DNA from 3 places in the Oceanobacillus sp. E9 genome. Region 1 is predicted to be linked to each of the others. Evidence: riboswitches for the same ligand, from Rfam matches in the RefSeq annotation. Region 1 holds a riboswitch; each other region holds the start of a gene.
What was found. A riboswitch is a leader RNA that binds a small molecule or an ion and turns the genes downstream of it on or off. The one in region 1 is predicted to bind S-adenosylmethionine.
Positions count from the first base shown of each region.

Region 2: another riboswitch for S-adenosylmethionine. It lies ahead of AQ616_RS17330 (homocysteine S-methyltransferase family protein); the one in region 1 lies ahead of AQ616_RS07785 (carboxymuconolactone decarboxylase family protein).
Region 3: another riboswitch for S-adenosylmethionine. It lies ahead of AQ616_RS00675 (O-acetylhomoserine aminocarboxypropyltransferase/cysteine synthase family protein); the one in region 1 lies ahead of AQ616_RS07785 (carboxymuconolactone decarboxylase family protein).

Region 1 is NZ_LSNA01000006.1:173,240-178,090, reverse strand. It holds gene AQ616_RS07790 (LLM class flavin-dependent oxidoreductase) at 93-1,463, opposite strand; gene AQ616_RS07785 (carboxymuconolactone decarboxylase family protein) at 1,530-2,198, opposite strand; SAM riboswitch class I at 2,403-2,511, opposite strand; gene AQ616_RS07780 (hypothetical protein) at 2,938-4,155, shown strand; gene AQ616_RS07775 (catalase) at 4,325-4,851, opposite strand, start outside.
Region 2 is NZ_LSNA01000009.1:237,650-242,500, reverse strand. It holds gene AQ616_RS17340 (thiolase family protein) at 1-309, shown strand, start outside; gene AQ616_RS17335 (DUF1801 domain-containing protein) at 311-739, opposite strand; SAM riboswitch class I at 960-1,064, shown strand; gene AQ616_RS17330 (homocysteine S-methyltransferase family protein) at 1,144-2,193, shown strand; gene AQ616_RS17325 (aliphatic sulfonate ABC transporter substrate-binding protein) at 2,315-3,295, shown strand; gene AQ616_RS17320 (ABC transporter permease) at 3,314-4,144, shown strand; gene AQ616_RS17315 (ABC transporter ATP-binding protein) at 4,164-4,851, shown strand, end outside.
Region 3 is NZ_LSNA01000001.1:153,981-158,831, reverse strand. It holds gene AQ616_RS00685 (YpmS family protein) at 1-257, opposite strand, end outside; gene AQ616_RS00680 (SGNH/GDSL hydrolase family protein) at 269-1,198, opposite strand; gene AQ616_RS00675 (O-acetylhomoserine aminocarboxypropyltransferase/cysteine synthase family protein) at 1,711-3,381, opposite strand; SAM riboswitch class I at 3,486-3,595, opposite strand; gene rarD (EamA family transporter RarD) at 3,683-4,597, opposite strand.

The DNA of each region.
Region 1 (4,851 bases):
TCACTCCTTTTCAAACGATTGTAAAATTATAGACCCATGTCAACGGAAGTGGCATGGTTTTAATTTACTAATCTAGTTCACACCTAAAAATATTATGTATGAACCTTTCTTGGTTGCTTCGCTACATGATTTTCAGCCAATCGCTTTTTCCCTTTACCGAATATATTTTCACGTAATGTATTTCCTTCATACTCCGTACGATAGATTCCACGATCTTGTAATATAGGTATTACATGATCTACAAAATCTCTAAATGTATCTGGAGAAGTTGCTAATGCAACATTAAAACCATCTATATCACCTTCAACAGCCCACTTTTGTATTTGATCAGCGATCTGTTCTGGAGTACCTACAAACTTTGGACAACCATTTCCAAGTCCATGATTTTTTATTGCTTCACGTAATGTCCATTTACGATATGGGTCTTTCGTATACAGGTCTAGATTCCCTTGTACTGCTTCTGTTTCAATATCTTCAATATATTGATCTGGATTATACTCTGAAAAATCAATTCCTGTATGTCCTGATAGTAAGGATGCCGTACCTTCATAGCTGATATGGTTTACGAAGTCCTCATACTTCGCAATCGCTTCTGCTTCTGTTGAGCCAACAATTGGTAACATCAATGGGAATATTTTAACGTCATCTGGATTTCTTCCTTTTTCTTGAGCACGTTTCTTAATATCGGAAGAATAATTTTTCAACGATTCAATAGATGTTTGCTTTGTAAAAACTGCCTCTGCATGTTTTGCCGCAAAATCTCTTCCCTTTGGTGATGCTCCCGCTTGGAATAATACTGGCGTTCGTTGCGGCGAGGGTTCAACTAAGTGCGGTCCTGGCACATTAAAAAACTCCCCACTATGATTAATTAAGCGAACTTTCTCTGGGTTAGCAAAAGTATCATTGGCACGGTCATAAATCACCGCATCCTCATCCCAACTATGCTCCCAAAGTTTGTATACCACATCTAAAAATTCATCCGCTCGATTATAACGCAATTCTTTCGGTAACCTTTCTGTTAACCCCATATTGACTGCTTCACTTTCCAAATAGGAAGTAACGACATTCCATCCAACTCTTCCTCCTGTTAAATGGTCCAATGTGGATAACTGACGTGCTAGTACATAGGGTTGTGCATAGGTAGTAGAAATTGTTGGCGCAAAACCAAGATGCTCGGTAACTGCGGCCATTGCTGTAATAGGAAGTAAAGGATCATGTGCAGGAAGTTGAACTGCGCCTCTCGTCGCTGCGTCATGGCTTTTCCCATAAACACTGTACGTCCCTAATACATCAGCAATAAATAACGAGTCAAATTTGCCGCGTTCTAGAATTTGCGCAATTTCCGTCCAGTAACCTAAACGATTATGATTTATTCCATAATCTTTCTCATGTTTCCAAAGCCCCGTTGAATGAGGGGAAGGTGAATTTTGCACGAATCCATTAAAATGAATTTGTTTTGCCATATGCTCAGCTCCTTTTTAGTATCTGAATAAGATAATTACATTAATTAACATTGGGAATCTATTAAACTACTCTTCATCGTAAGCATTTAATGCATTGACACTGTGCGCTAATGCAGAACCTGCTTTAAGAGCAACAGCTACAAAAATAGCTTCTGATAACTCTTCTTTACTGGCTCCAGCTTCCTTTGCATTTTTCGTATGCAAGTCAATACAATAAGCACATCCTGTTGTATGCGCAGAGGCTACTGCAATCAACTCTTTTTCCTTCAATGTAAGTTTACCTTCTTTTAAAACCGCTCCATCAAATTTCAAGAAAGCTTTGAAAGCATCATCACTTATCTCACCTAGTTCTTGTAGTCGTTTAAAGTAGGAAGCTTTATATAACTCATCATCATCATTTCCGTCATATGCATTCAATCCATTTACTGCGTGCGCTAATGAAGAGCCTGCTTTTAATGTTGTTGCAACAAATATTGCCTCAGTTACTTCTTCTTTATCAGCACCTTGGTTTTTCACATTTCCTACATGGAGTTCAATACAGTATGGACAACCTGTAATGTGAGCAACTGCCACTGCAATTAATTCTTTTTGTTTCACGGAAAGCTTCCCTTCTTCGAGCGCTTTGTTGTTGAAGGCAAAGAACGAATTAAATACACCTGGTGCAAATTCCTTTAATTCTTGGATACGACTGAAATACGATTTTTTATAAAGACTCTCTGTTTTTGTAGTTGGCATAATACACTCTCTCCTTTTCGTTTTAATAAAAATTTCGATTGCTTGGCTTGTGTAACTGTTTTGATCCGCCTCCTAAATAAAGTTAACTTATTGGTTTAGTCATATTTAAAGTCACATTGTTCCAGTTTTTCTTTACACTCCCCTTTTGAAAAAAGAAAAACCCTTCCGATGAGGAAGAGTTTCATTTAGTGGGCATAAACACTTTTCTCATCTATCAAGCATAAGCTTGCTGGAATGAGCACCATGTTACTTAACTGTAACTGGTTGCTGCGGGATCAACGGACCAGGTTCCTCCCCCGACTCTTGATAAGGAAAATATTATATAGTTGTGTAAGATTTGTATATTAGCATAACGAACCAGCAAATAACTGTCAATAGTTAATTTTCAATTAATTCAATGTAATGAAAAATTTAAACCAATTGGACTATATTGTATATGTTTTTATTTATTCTGGCTTAGACTTTTATTCGACTTGTGGGATTCGGAAGAAATTACATGTTCACCCATTCGACTACGTAGACTTTTGTCTGTAACATAGCTGCTTTTATGGAACCGTATTAAAATGTACCTTCATAATACAATTTAAAACTACCATAACTACCTAGTTTTAATAAGTTATAATTCTCTATACGTCGCCAGTTCATCTACTAAGTTAACCTAAAATTGTAGTTTAAACCCTTTGCTTTTCGGCTAAACAGAATAACATACTAATATCGGCACAATGAAAAGGGTGAAGTTATGACTACATGTTCAACTAGTAGGAGTATTGGTTTAATTTCAGCTCCAGGTTATCCCAACTATATTGCAGCAAAATTAAAAGAAGAACTCCCAAATCTACTACAGTTTTACGTAGACGATGATTGCGAATGGGAGGTTCAATATATTGAAGACCCACTTACAGGTACTGGTGAATCTATTGACATTCTAAAAGCTACTCAAAATAAGAAGAAAAAAAACGACTGGGACTTTGGAATTTGTCTTACAGATTTACCTTTATTCAAAGAAAAACGGCTAATTATTGCAGAAGCAAATCAAGACGAAAACATAGCATTAATTAGCATGCCTAGTCTGGGCTCAACAAGGATGATTAAAAGACTACGAGAGTCCATATTACAGTTAGTAAACGAAATGTATTATGGCAGCTCTGATGGCGATAGAAAAAAGGCCGAACTTCATCTTCAATCTATGAATGAAGATTATAAAGAATTGAAGAATAAAAGTTCAACACGCTTAATCGGAAAACGTTTCTTAGAAAGAATTTCCCCTATTAAACGAGAAACACCTGATGAGCATGAGACGCATGGTGAATGCAATATCGATGTTCGTTTTACTGTTCCACGGAAATGGAGTATTGCTATACGAATCATTTCCGGAATGGTACGAGCCAATCGCCCATGGTCACTCTTTCCAGCATTTATGAAAGTAATTATGATTGCATTTACTACCGGAGCATACGCGCTGGTCTTCCCAACACTATGGCAGTTGAGTGATTATTATTCATTACCACGGATGATTTTACTAACTTTTATTGCTATTACGTCCATGGTAAGTTGGATTATAGTAGCCCATAAATTGTGGGAACGACCTCAAGATGGTAAAGATGACTATATTCGAAAACTATATAATGCTACTACCGTTTTTACCTTGCTATCAACTGTATGTTTGTATTATATTATTCTATACGTTTTATTTACTTTTGCTGTTAATATTTTTATTCCAGCAGAATTGCTTGAAAATCAAATAAATGAGGAAATTAACTTTACGAGCTATCTGTACATCGCATGGACAGCTACTAGTATTGCAACGATTATAGGTGCACTTGGCTCTGCCTTAGAGAATGAGGATGTAGTTCTATCTTCGACATACGGTTATCGCCAACGTCAAAGACATAAACAGATTAAAGAACAAAGAGAACAAGAAGAAGCAGAAGAAGGTCATAAAAAGACAAGACAGTAAGTAATAATGATTATTAATAATTTGCACCTCTAACAACTAACTTGGGGGTGTTTTTATATTGTAAACCTATCTACCTCCGAATTAAAAAAAGAGAGCTTATATGAATAGAGAAGTAAAACTCAAAATAAACCGGTTGAATTTTTTAACGACACGATTTTATATTACATTATTAATCTTCTTTCATCATTGTTACAGCTCTATTCAGCTTTCTCGCTAAATCTTCTGAAGCTTTCTGCATATAACCCTGAACAGTATTATATACTTCCGGTGATACAGTAGTTAATCCGCCTGCCATATTATTAATTAAATCTTCTTGTTGTTGGTCTGATAGAGAATCGTAAAACATACCAGGTTGTGTGAAATCATCCTGTTTTTCGATGTCCGATCTCTCTAATCTACCTTCAACATAGCGTCCATCACCACTTGTCACAAGGTTACCTGGCCACCAGTCAGATTCATGATTAACTGGTACATTACGAAAATCAGGACCTATCCGATAACGTTGTGAATCCCAATAAATATTTGCTCTTCCTTGTAACATCTTATCATCTGATAGTTCTACACCTTCTTGTAAATTAGATGGAGAAAAAGCCGCTTTTTCAACTTGCTCCATATAATTATCAGGATTCCTATTCAATACCATTCTTCCCACTGGTTGGAAAGGGAACTGTTGTTGATCCCATATTTTGGTATCGT
Region 2 (4,851 bases), on a different contig from region 1:
GGCCCAGTACCGGCAGTCAAACAACTACTTAAACGAAATCAAAAAACAATCCAAGACATAGATTTACTAGAATTGAATGAAGCTTTCGCTTCTCAATCCGTTGCTGTTATTCGTGAACTAGGTTTGGATCATGAAAAAGTAAATGTTAATGGAGGGGCGATTGCGTTAGGTCATCCGGTCGGTGCTACGGGCACCCGGATAATTACGACATTAATCTATGAACTAATAAAAAGAAAACAGCAATATGGTATAGCAACTTTATGCGCTGGTGGCGGCCAAGGAATGGCAATATTGATCGAACAGTGCTAAGTTATTTTGCAGTATCAGGATAAGTTGATTTGATATGGAAAAGTGATTGTTTAATTAAACGACGTAAGATATCAAGATTAATATCGCTGAGTTTGTTAATATAAACACACGATTTTCCGGTAGTGTATTTACCTAAAGCTGTCATTAATTCACTATCTTGAACAATATCTGTTGCGAGATAGAGACTAATTTTTGATTTTCTGGGAGAGTATCCTACTATTAAAAATTCTCCGGAGTGGCCAGAAGCGTATTTATAATTGTATTTTCCAAAGCCAATAATACTTGTTCCCCACATTTTTGCTGGATACTCAGTAGATTCGGTAAATATATCTAATAGTTTATAAGCATCTTCTTTCTTTTGAAGATGATCAACACTTTCGATGAATTGAATAACACTGTTTTCTGTTTCTTTTGTTTTTAGTTCATACATTTTCATCACTCCTAATCCTATGATTGATAATAGTATAACAAATATTTACAATATATTTTTGATTTAGATTGCAACTGGCAGTTTTTTATCAGGCACGGCATCACTCACTAGGAAATCATTTAAAAAATAATAAATGAATAATTTAAATTTCCTATTGATTATTTTATGGTTATCATATAAGATATTAAAAAGTTAATTTTTAAAAAATTAAATATAGTTAGACTTATCAAGAGAGACGGAGGGATTGGCCCGATGAAGTCTCAGCAACCAGCCTTATAAGGTATGGTGCTAATTCCAATAGGCTTATATGCCTTAAAGATAAGAAGAACAATGTAGGTTAACCCTTCTTCTTACTTTTGGAAGAAGGGTTTTTGTTTGTAAAAATAATGAAGGAGGAGATTATGATGAAGCGTAGTTTAAAAAGACGTTTGCAAGAAGGTACGGTAATAGTAGGAGAAGGATATTTATTTGAATTAGAGAGGAGAGGGTATTTACAGGCAGGTTCGTTTGTACCAGAAGTAGCACTTGCGAACCCGGATGCTTTAAAACAAACGTATCGTGATTTTATGAATGCTGGTTCGGATGTTGTATTAGCATTTACATACAATGCACATCGAGAAAAAATGCGCATTATTGGCAAGGAAGAATTATTAGAACCATTGAATAGAAGTGCTATTCGTTTAGCAAAGGAAGTAGCGAAAGAGCATCCATTGGAAGAAGCATTAGTTGCAGGAAATATATCTAATACAAATATCTTTGACCCTTATGATGAATCAAGCAAATCTAAAGTTAGAGAGATGTTCGCTGAAATGGCTCAGTGGAGTAAAGAAGAAGATGTTGATTTTATTAATGGTGAAACATTTTATTATCATGAAGAAGCAGAAATTGCTTTGGAAGAAATATTGAAAAAAGACTTGCCAGCTGTCATTACACTAGGGTTAATGGGAGAAAACATTTTAAGGGATGGCTATACGGTAGAGGAATCTTGTAAAATATTATCGGAAAAGGGAGCACTTGTAGTTGGAATGAATTGTTTCCGAGGTCCAGATACGATGCAACCTTATATTGCAAAAATTAGAAAGCATGTAGACGGTTATGTAGGAGCATTACCCATTCCATATCGTACATCAGATGAGCATCCGACATTTTTTAATTTACCTGATGGTGGTTGTAGTTGCCATTTGCCTACTGAAACAACTTTTCCAACTGCTTTAGATCCACTGTACCATAACCGTTATGAATTAGCAGAGTGGGCAAAAGAAGCAAAGGGGATTGGTGTTAATTATATTGGGTTATGTTGTGGAGCATCTCCAGCAATGCTTAGAGCTGTTGCAGAGGCAGTCGGTAAGGAGACCATTAATTCTCCCTATTCTCCTAATATGGAGAAGCATTTCTTGTTTGGGAAAGATAAAACATTAAAAGAACATAATGTAGGCTATCGATTTAAGGCATAACAAATCTTATATTGATGGTAAATCTCCTATACTATTCATTTAGATACAGTTGGAGAAGTACGAACCTCATTGTTATAAAACCAAGTAATCTTATTTGAATAATTATAAGGAGGAGAATTTAATGAGAAGTAAGTTAATGAGTATAGCTTTAGTGATAATAATAATTAGTTTAATAGCAGCATGTGGATCTGATTCAAGTGCAGCAGATGGAAAGCCTGATAAGATTCGGTTAGATTATGCGTATTATTCACCAACAAGCCTTGTATTAAAAGAACAAGGATGGTTAGAAGAAGCCTTAGAAGATGAAGGAATAGGTGTGGAGTGGGTACTAAGTCAAGGTAGTAATAAGGCTTTAGAATTTTTAACAAGTGATAGTATTGATTTTGGTTCTTCTGCAGGATCTGCAGCGCTTGTTTCTAAAGCCAAGGGTTCTCCAATTCAAAATGTATATATTTATTCTCAACCAGAGTGGACAGCTTTAGTTGCTGATTCTGAGTCAGGAATCCAATCGGTAGAAGAATTAAAAGGAAAAAAAGTGGCTGCCACGTTAGGTACGGATCCATATATTTTTCTACTACGGGCTTTAAATGAAGCTGGATTAACAGCGGCTGACTTAGAAATTGTCAATTTACAACATGGTGATGGAGCGGTTGCTTTGTCTAAAGGTTCCGTAGATGCATGGGCGGGGCTAGATCCACATATGGCTCGAGCCGAATTAGAATCTGATGCAACCTTGTTTTATCGAAATAAAGAATTTAACACATATGGTTTTTTAAACGTGCGAGATGATTTTGCAGAAGAATATCCAGATTATGTTCATGTTGTGATTGAAGCGTATGAAAAAGCAAGAGAGTGGACAATAGATAATCCAGAAGCAGCTGCACAGATTTTATCTGAAGAAGCAGAGATGTCACTAGATGTAGCGAAACAGACTTTAGAGAGGAATGATTTTTCCAATTCCATTCCTGGAGATGAGCATCGAGATACGTTAAGAAATTCAGCAGAGGTTCTTCTAGAGGGAGAAGTTATTGAAGCTGATACGGACATTGAGAAGGTTGTAAATGAACTTGTCCAACCATCATTTATAGAAGAGCTAAATTAATAATTAGAGGTGGCTGTCTTGTCTAAGGTGTCTGAAGAAGTTATTAATTGGGATAAAAATAAGTTTAAGAGAAACAAATCATTTTTGTCATATGAAGTAATTTGGATGGGAAGTATTATTCCTATTTTGCTATTAATTGTCTGGGAAGTGTTAAGTAGATTTGGTTACTTTCCTACGTATTTATTACCTGCACCAACGACAGTTGTTGGTACGATCATCAATCTTGCTGAAGATGGATCTTTATGGGGGCATGTAGGTATTACCTTATATAGAGTATTTGCTGGATTTTTTCTAGGTACTGCTGCCGCTCTTATGCTCGGTGGACTCGTAGGTTTGTATAGAAAAGCAGAATTGTTATTTGATCCATTAATACAAGCTTTTCGGGCTATTCCTTCTTTAGCTTGGGTTCCGTTATTTATTCTGTGGATGGGAATTGGTGAAGTTTCTAAAATTACCATGATTAGTGTCGGCGTCTTCTTTCCAGTGTATTTAAATATCATAAGTGGTATCACAGGCGTTGATCGAAAGTTGATTGAAGTTGGTAAAATGAATCGATTGTCTACCTTTCAACTTGTCCGAAGAATTATATTACCCGCATCGTTACCTTCTTTTCTTACAGGTCTTCGAAGTGGGTTAGGACTTGGATGGATGTTTGTTGTAGCTGCTGAATTAATGGGCGCAAGTCAAGGTTTAGGATATTTATTGATTGCAGGTCAAAACACACTATCTCCTGAAACGATTTTAGCTAGTATATTGTTATTTGCATTCATTGGAAAAGGTACAGACTGGATTTTGAAAAAACTAGAAAGTCGAACATTACATTGGCAAGATCGAATCGTAAAGTCTTAAAAATAAAGGAGGATGGGTCGTGAGTTTGGAACTAAAAGAAGTAAGTCGAACTTTTAATGGTACCCCTGCAATAAATAATATATCGTTTCGAACAAAATCCGGAGAAATTGTAGGACTACTCGGAACAAGTGGCTGTGGAAAAAGTACCATTTTACGTTCAATTGCTGGGTTGGATACCAGGTACTATGGAGAAATTACCATTAACCAAAAACGAACAAAGGGAATACAAGCATCGATAGGTTATATATTTCAAGAGCCGAGGTTATTACCATGGTTAAATGTTATGGAAAATGTAACATTTGGATTAACAGGTAAAAAAATAAATAAAAAGCAACGAGGTTTAGATTATTTGAAAAGTGTTGGACTCTCTCAAAAGGAGAAACTTTATCCAAAGCAACTTTCAGGTGGTATGGCTCAACGTGTAGCAATAGCTCGAGCTCTAGTCACTTCTCCAGAGATTCTATTACTAGATGAACCTTTTAGTGCATTAGACGCATTTACGAAAATGCAATTACAAGATTTATTATTGTCTATATGGAGTAAGTATCAAACAACAATGGTACTGGTGACTCACGATATTGATGAAGCTCTGTTTTTATGTGATAGAATACTAATTTTACGTGGACAGCCTGGAACGGTGTCTGCAGAAATTGTATTGGAACAATCAAAACCTAGATTAAGAGGCAGTCAAGAGATGGCAACTTTAA
Region 3 (4,851 bases), on a different contig from region 1:
TGATGATTTGTCCCTTCAAGTAATTTTTCGATATATGCATTTACTAAACTATTTAAATTTTGTTTTGTTGTACGAATAATAAACTCGGAACTTTCTTGTTCATTTATATCATTTGAGGATGGGTATTCATTATTCGATACAGGCCAAAAGATGAGGGAAAGAACGATAATTATCAAAAGTATATTTAAGGTAAATAACCCTATGAAAAGTTTTTTCCACTTGTTTATCTTTTTTAGTCTTCTTAATCGTTCTCTCATTATGTTCATCCTTATCTAATTGACATATAATTTAATACTCGTTCAGCAATTCTATAATACCCTTCGTAGTTCGGGTGGAAATTGTCGTCGGCATATAGGTTAATATTATTTGTATCATTAAATAAATCTTCAATTGGTATAAAAGTACTATTTTCATATTCATCTGTAATGCTGATTCCAGTATCATTCCAGTTACTAACGATCATATCAAGCTCTTGGATGTCTTCAAAGTAATTTTTAAAAGGATTATAAATCCCTACTAAATATATATAAGAATCGGGATTAATTTCCCGGATTTCAGTGAAAATATCTTGGAGCCTTTGCTCATAATGAACTTGTTCTACTTGAAAATCATTAATATCTAAGCTTGTGATATTTTCCTTAACCACTTGCATAATGTCGTTTGCACCAATAGTTACTAAAGCAATATCTGATTCTTGAATGGCATCAATCAAATTTTGTTCATTTCGTAATCTTTCTAGCAGTTGATCTGTTCGGTTACCTCGTTTTCCGAAGTTATCAAATTCAGCACTATATCCAGTACTATTTATTGTTCTATCAAGAATGCCAACATAACCGCCTTGCTCGGTTTCATCACCAACACCCTGAGTTAATGAATCACCAACAGCAACGATTTGTGTTTCATCTGTAGATAAGAAGTTCATCGTTCCCTGAACAGCTTCATTGATAACTTTGGGGAAGGGATTTCCTGATGTTTCTTCGGCTTCTGCATTCTCATTAGCTGTTTCGTCATTCGTATTGTCTTGTTGATTGTTTGATTTATTTTGATCTACTTGTTTTTGTAGTGCTGTTTCTTTCTCTATTTGGTCGGAGGAAAGATGCTTAAATGGATCTTGAGATTGGTAGATAAATCCAATTATAATAAGAAGTACTAACGCAACCAATCCGCTATAGATCATAATCTTTTTCTTGTTTTTCATGTAATCACACCTATGCAGTTCTTTTCTTATATATTATGAATTAGTAAATGGATTTGTCTATGAAGAAGGCTGGAGTAGATGGATTTTTATAATAATAGTTTAATCCATTTATTGATAACCTAAACCAACAATTTATAGGAATAAAAGCACAAGCGACCGTTTAGCAACGTAGCGAGTGCCTCCCTGTTTTTTTAAGGATGGTTCGACAATGGTCGAACTTCCTTTTTTTCTTTAAGATAAAGGACACGGTAAGGTGACAACCGATGATGACTTTCACCCAAGGGTATAAGTGCGACCACGCCATTCGGCAGTCTTCGTAGGGCAATTTCGTGAAGTCGCCGTTGCTGGTTGATGGAGCTAGAAGTGGCCTTATCTTTCTATGAACGATAGGAATTCCCAATTTTTATACTCTTATCTTTTCAAAAAAAAAAGCCTTCATTATGGAAGGCTCCTTATCTTATATATATTTTAATACCCTTATAAAATGAAACATAAACACATTTTAGAGCTAATTATAATTTGATTGGTTGTTTCGTCTCTTGACCATTACGAAGTTGTAGTGCGATTTTTGCTGGAGATTGATTGGTTATCACAATATTATTTTTTAATTGCGCAGATTGATTATCCGATGCAAAAACAATCGTATTTGTAGGTACTACTCCTTCGATAGACGGTATTGTCTCATCAATCCAAATAGCATCAACTTCTGTATTAAGATCACTTAAAGATGTCACCGGCAATATTTCATATCCTAGTGTTTTAAGCGGTGCTATTTGATCTTGGTCTATTTGAAGCGTAGCTATTACTTTTTTTCTCACTCCATTGCTTCGATCAAATGGAGATTGAAGTAACCATTGTACTGCAACTTCCTCTTGAGATGGTTTATTTGTACGTGATTTACCAGTAGCCTTTTCAATTGCTTGGTCAAGATCAGCGATAATATCATCGATAGACTCAAGACCTACGGATAATCGTACTAATTCTTCTGTTACACCACTTAATGCTAAGTCATCTTCGTTTAATTGTTGATGAGTGGTAGATGCCGGATGAATAATGAGAGATTTGGCATCTCCTACATTTGCAACATGTGACCATAATGAAACATTATCTATTAATGTTCGACCTGCTTCTCTACCACCAGATATTCCGAAAGTAATAATAGATCCGAAGCTTTGTTTTAAATATTTACCTGCCAGTTCGTGAGATGGATGCTCTTCTAATCCTGGATAATTCACCCATTCGACAGCTGGATGTGCTTGTAAATAGTTTGCTAATTGTAATGCATTATCCGTATGTCGTTTAATGCGTAAGTGTAATGTTTCTAATCCTTGCAGTAACAGAAAGGCATTTTGTGGGCTAAGGGATGCTCCAATATCACGTAATAACTGCACTCGAAGCTTTGTAATATATGCCTCCGCACCAAGATCAACGTATTTTAACCCATTATAACTTTCATCAGGTTTTACAAAGTCCGGGAAACGTTGGTTATTCCAATCAAACCGACCACTATCGACGACAACACCACCAATGGTTGTTCCATGCCCCCCAATCCATTTAGTTGCGGAATGAACAACAATATCTGCACCCCAAGTTAATGGCTTTGTTACATAAGGTGTAGCAAAGGTATTATCAATAATTAACGGTACACCATGCTTATGTGCTACTTCAGCAACTTTTTCAACATCAAATACATAGAGGCTAGGGTTGGTTATAATTTCACCAAAAACTGCCTTTGTCTTTTCTGTAATAGCATCTTCAATTGCTTGAGGATCTGTACCATCTACAAATTTTACATTAATTCCGTAACGTGGAAGGGTATTAGCAAATAGATTGAATGTACCTCCGTATAAGTTGCTATCTGCAACAATTTCATCTCCAGAACCAGCAATATTAAGAATTGCTAACGTAATCGCAGCCATACCGGATGATGTAGCAACAGCGCCAATACCATCTTCTAGTTGAGTAATTCGTTGTTCGAAAGCATCTACAGTTGGGTTCATAATACGTGAATAAATATTTCCTGGTTCTGCTAAACCAAATAAATTTTGTGCATGTTCGGTATCTCGAAACACATAGGATGTAGTTTGATATATTGGAACTGCACGTGATCCAGTTGATGGATCTGGTTCTTGCCCACCATGAAGTAAGATAGTTTCTGCTTGTAATGATTGAAATTTAGACATCGTATTTCCTCCTTGAAATTATTATTTTTAAAGTAATAAGAGAAGGATTAAAAAAAAAGCCCCCTTCATAAGAAGAGGACTTTGTCTTTATAAAACCGAACCTCCTCTTATCTTCCAGACAATTGTCTGTAGGATTTAGCACCTTTCAATAGCAAAATTGCCACAGGTTGCCGGGTTTCGCAGGGCCTATTCCCTCCACCACTCTTGATAAGAGATTTGCTTATTAAATTGTTATAAAGTATATCTTGTTTTCTTATTGATTGTCAACAGTAAATTTATAATTATTTTAAAATTCATATAATCAATGCTTTTTCCCTCGCTTGCGGGGTAATTGTTTATATAAGCTATACATATAAATTGCTAGTGCTAACCAAATAAATAAAAATGTGATCATATGGTGAGTAGTAAAGGATTCTTTATATAGAAATACGCCAAGAAAGAACATCACAGTCGGTGCAACATACTGTAAGAATCCAACAGAAGCGAGCGGTATTCTTCTTGCCCCCGCAGCAAATAGAAGCAAAGGAATAGCAGTAACAATGCCTCCACCTATTAAAAATAGATTTTCCACGGTCAAGATAGGATTTAATGAAAATCCTTGTGCTTGAGGAGCTAACCATATATATAATAATGCAAATGGTGTCATAACAAGTGTTTCTAACGTAAGCCCAAACATTGCACTGAGATCTAGGGTCTTCTTGATGAAACCATAAATGGCGAAAGAAGCAGCTAAAAATATCGATATCCATGGGAAGATCCCATACCCTAATGTAAGATAAATTACTGCTGCTCCAGCAAGAATAAATGAGAATATCTGCGCTTTGGTTGATGGTTCTTTTAGAATGATTAATCCCAATAATATACTTAAAATTGGATTAATATAGTAGCCTAAACTAGCTTGTAGAACGTGTCCTCCGTTGACGGCAAATATAAACAAAAACCAATTTAGTGTAATTACAATCGATGCTAAGGTGATGGAAATGATTTTTTTTCGATCTTGCTTCATATGCTTTATCGTATGTACAAAAGCCCGCCATTTTCCAGACATCATTACAAGCAAAATCATAAATACACAACTCCAAATAATACGGTGTGCAAGAATAGTTCCTGCTTCAATTGTGTCAATTTGTTTCCAATAGATTGGTAGAAATCCCCAGAGTAAGTATGCACTAAATGCAAGAATCATACCTTGCTGAAATGATGATTTATTCCCCATATTTTTTCCTTCTTTCTATAAGTACATTGAGTTTTATCTAATAATAGATGGATTTTTGAAGAGAATCAATTATTTGAATTCATGATAAAGAAAACGCTTTCATAAATGTTGTAAATACTTTATTATTGTATTTGACGATGATTAATCGTCTGTAAAAACTAAATAAGACTGTACAAGAGCTTGGACGGACACGAATGCTGGTGTTCAGCTTTTTTATTATTAATTAGGGTGGAAAACCAATATAAAAGAGGGGG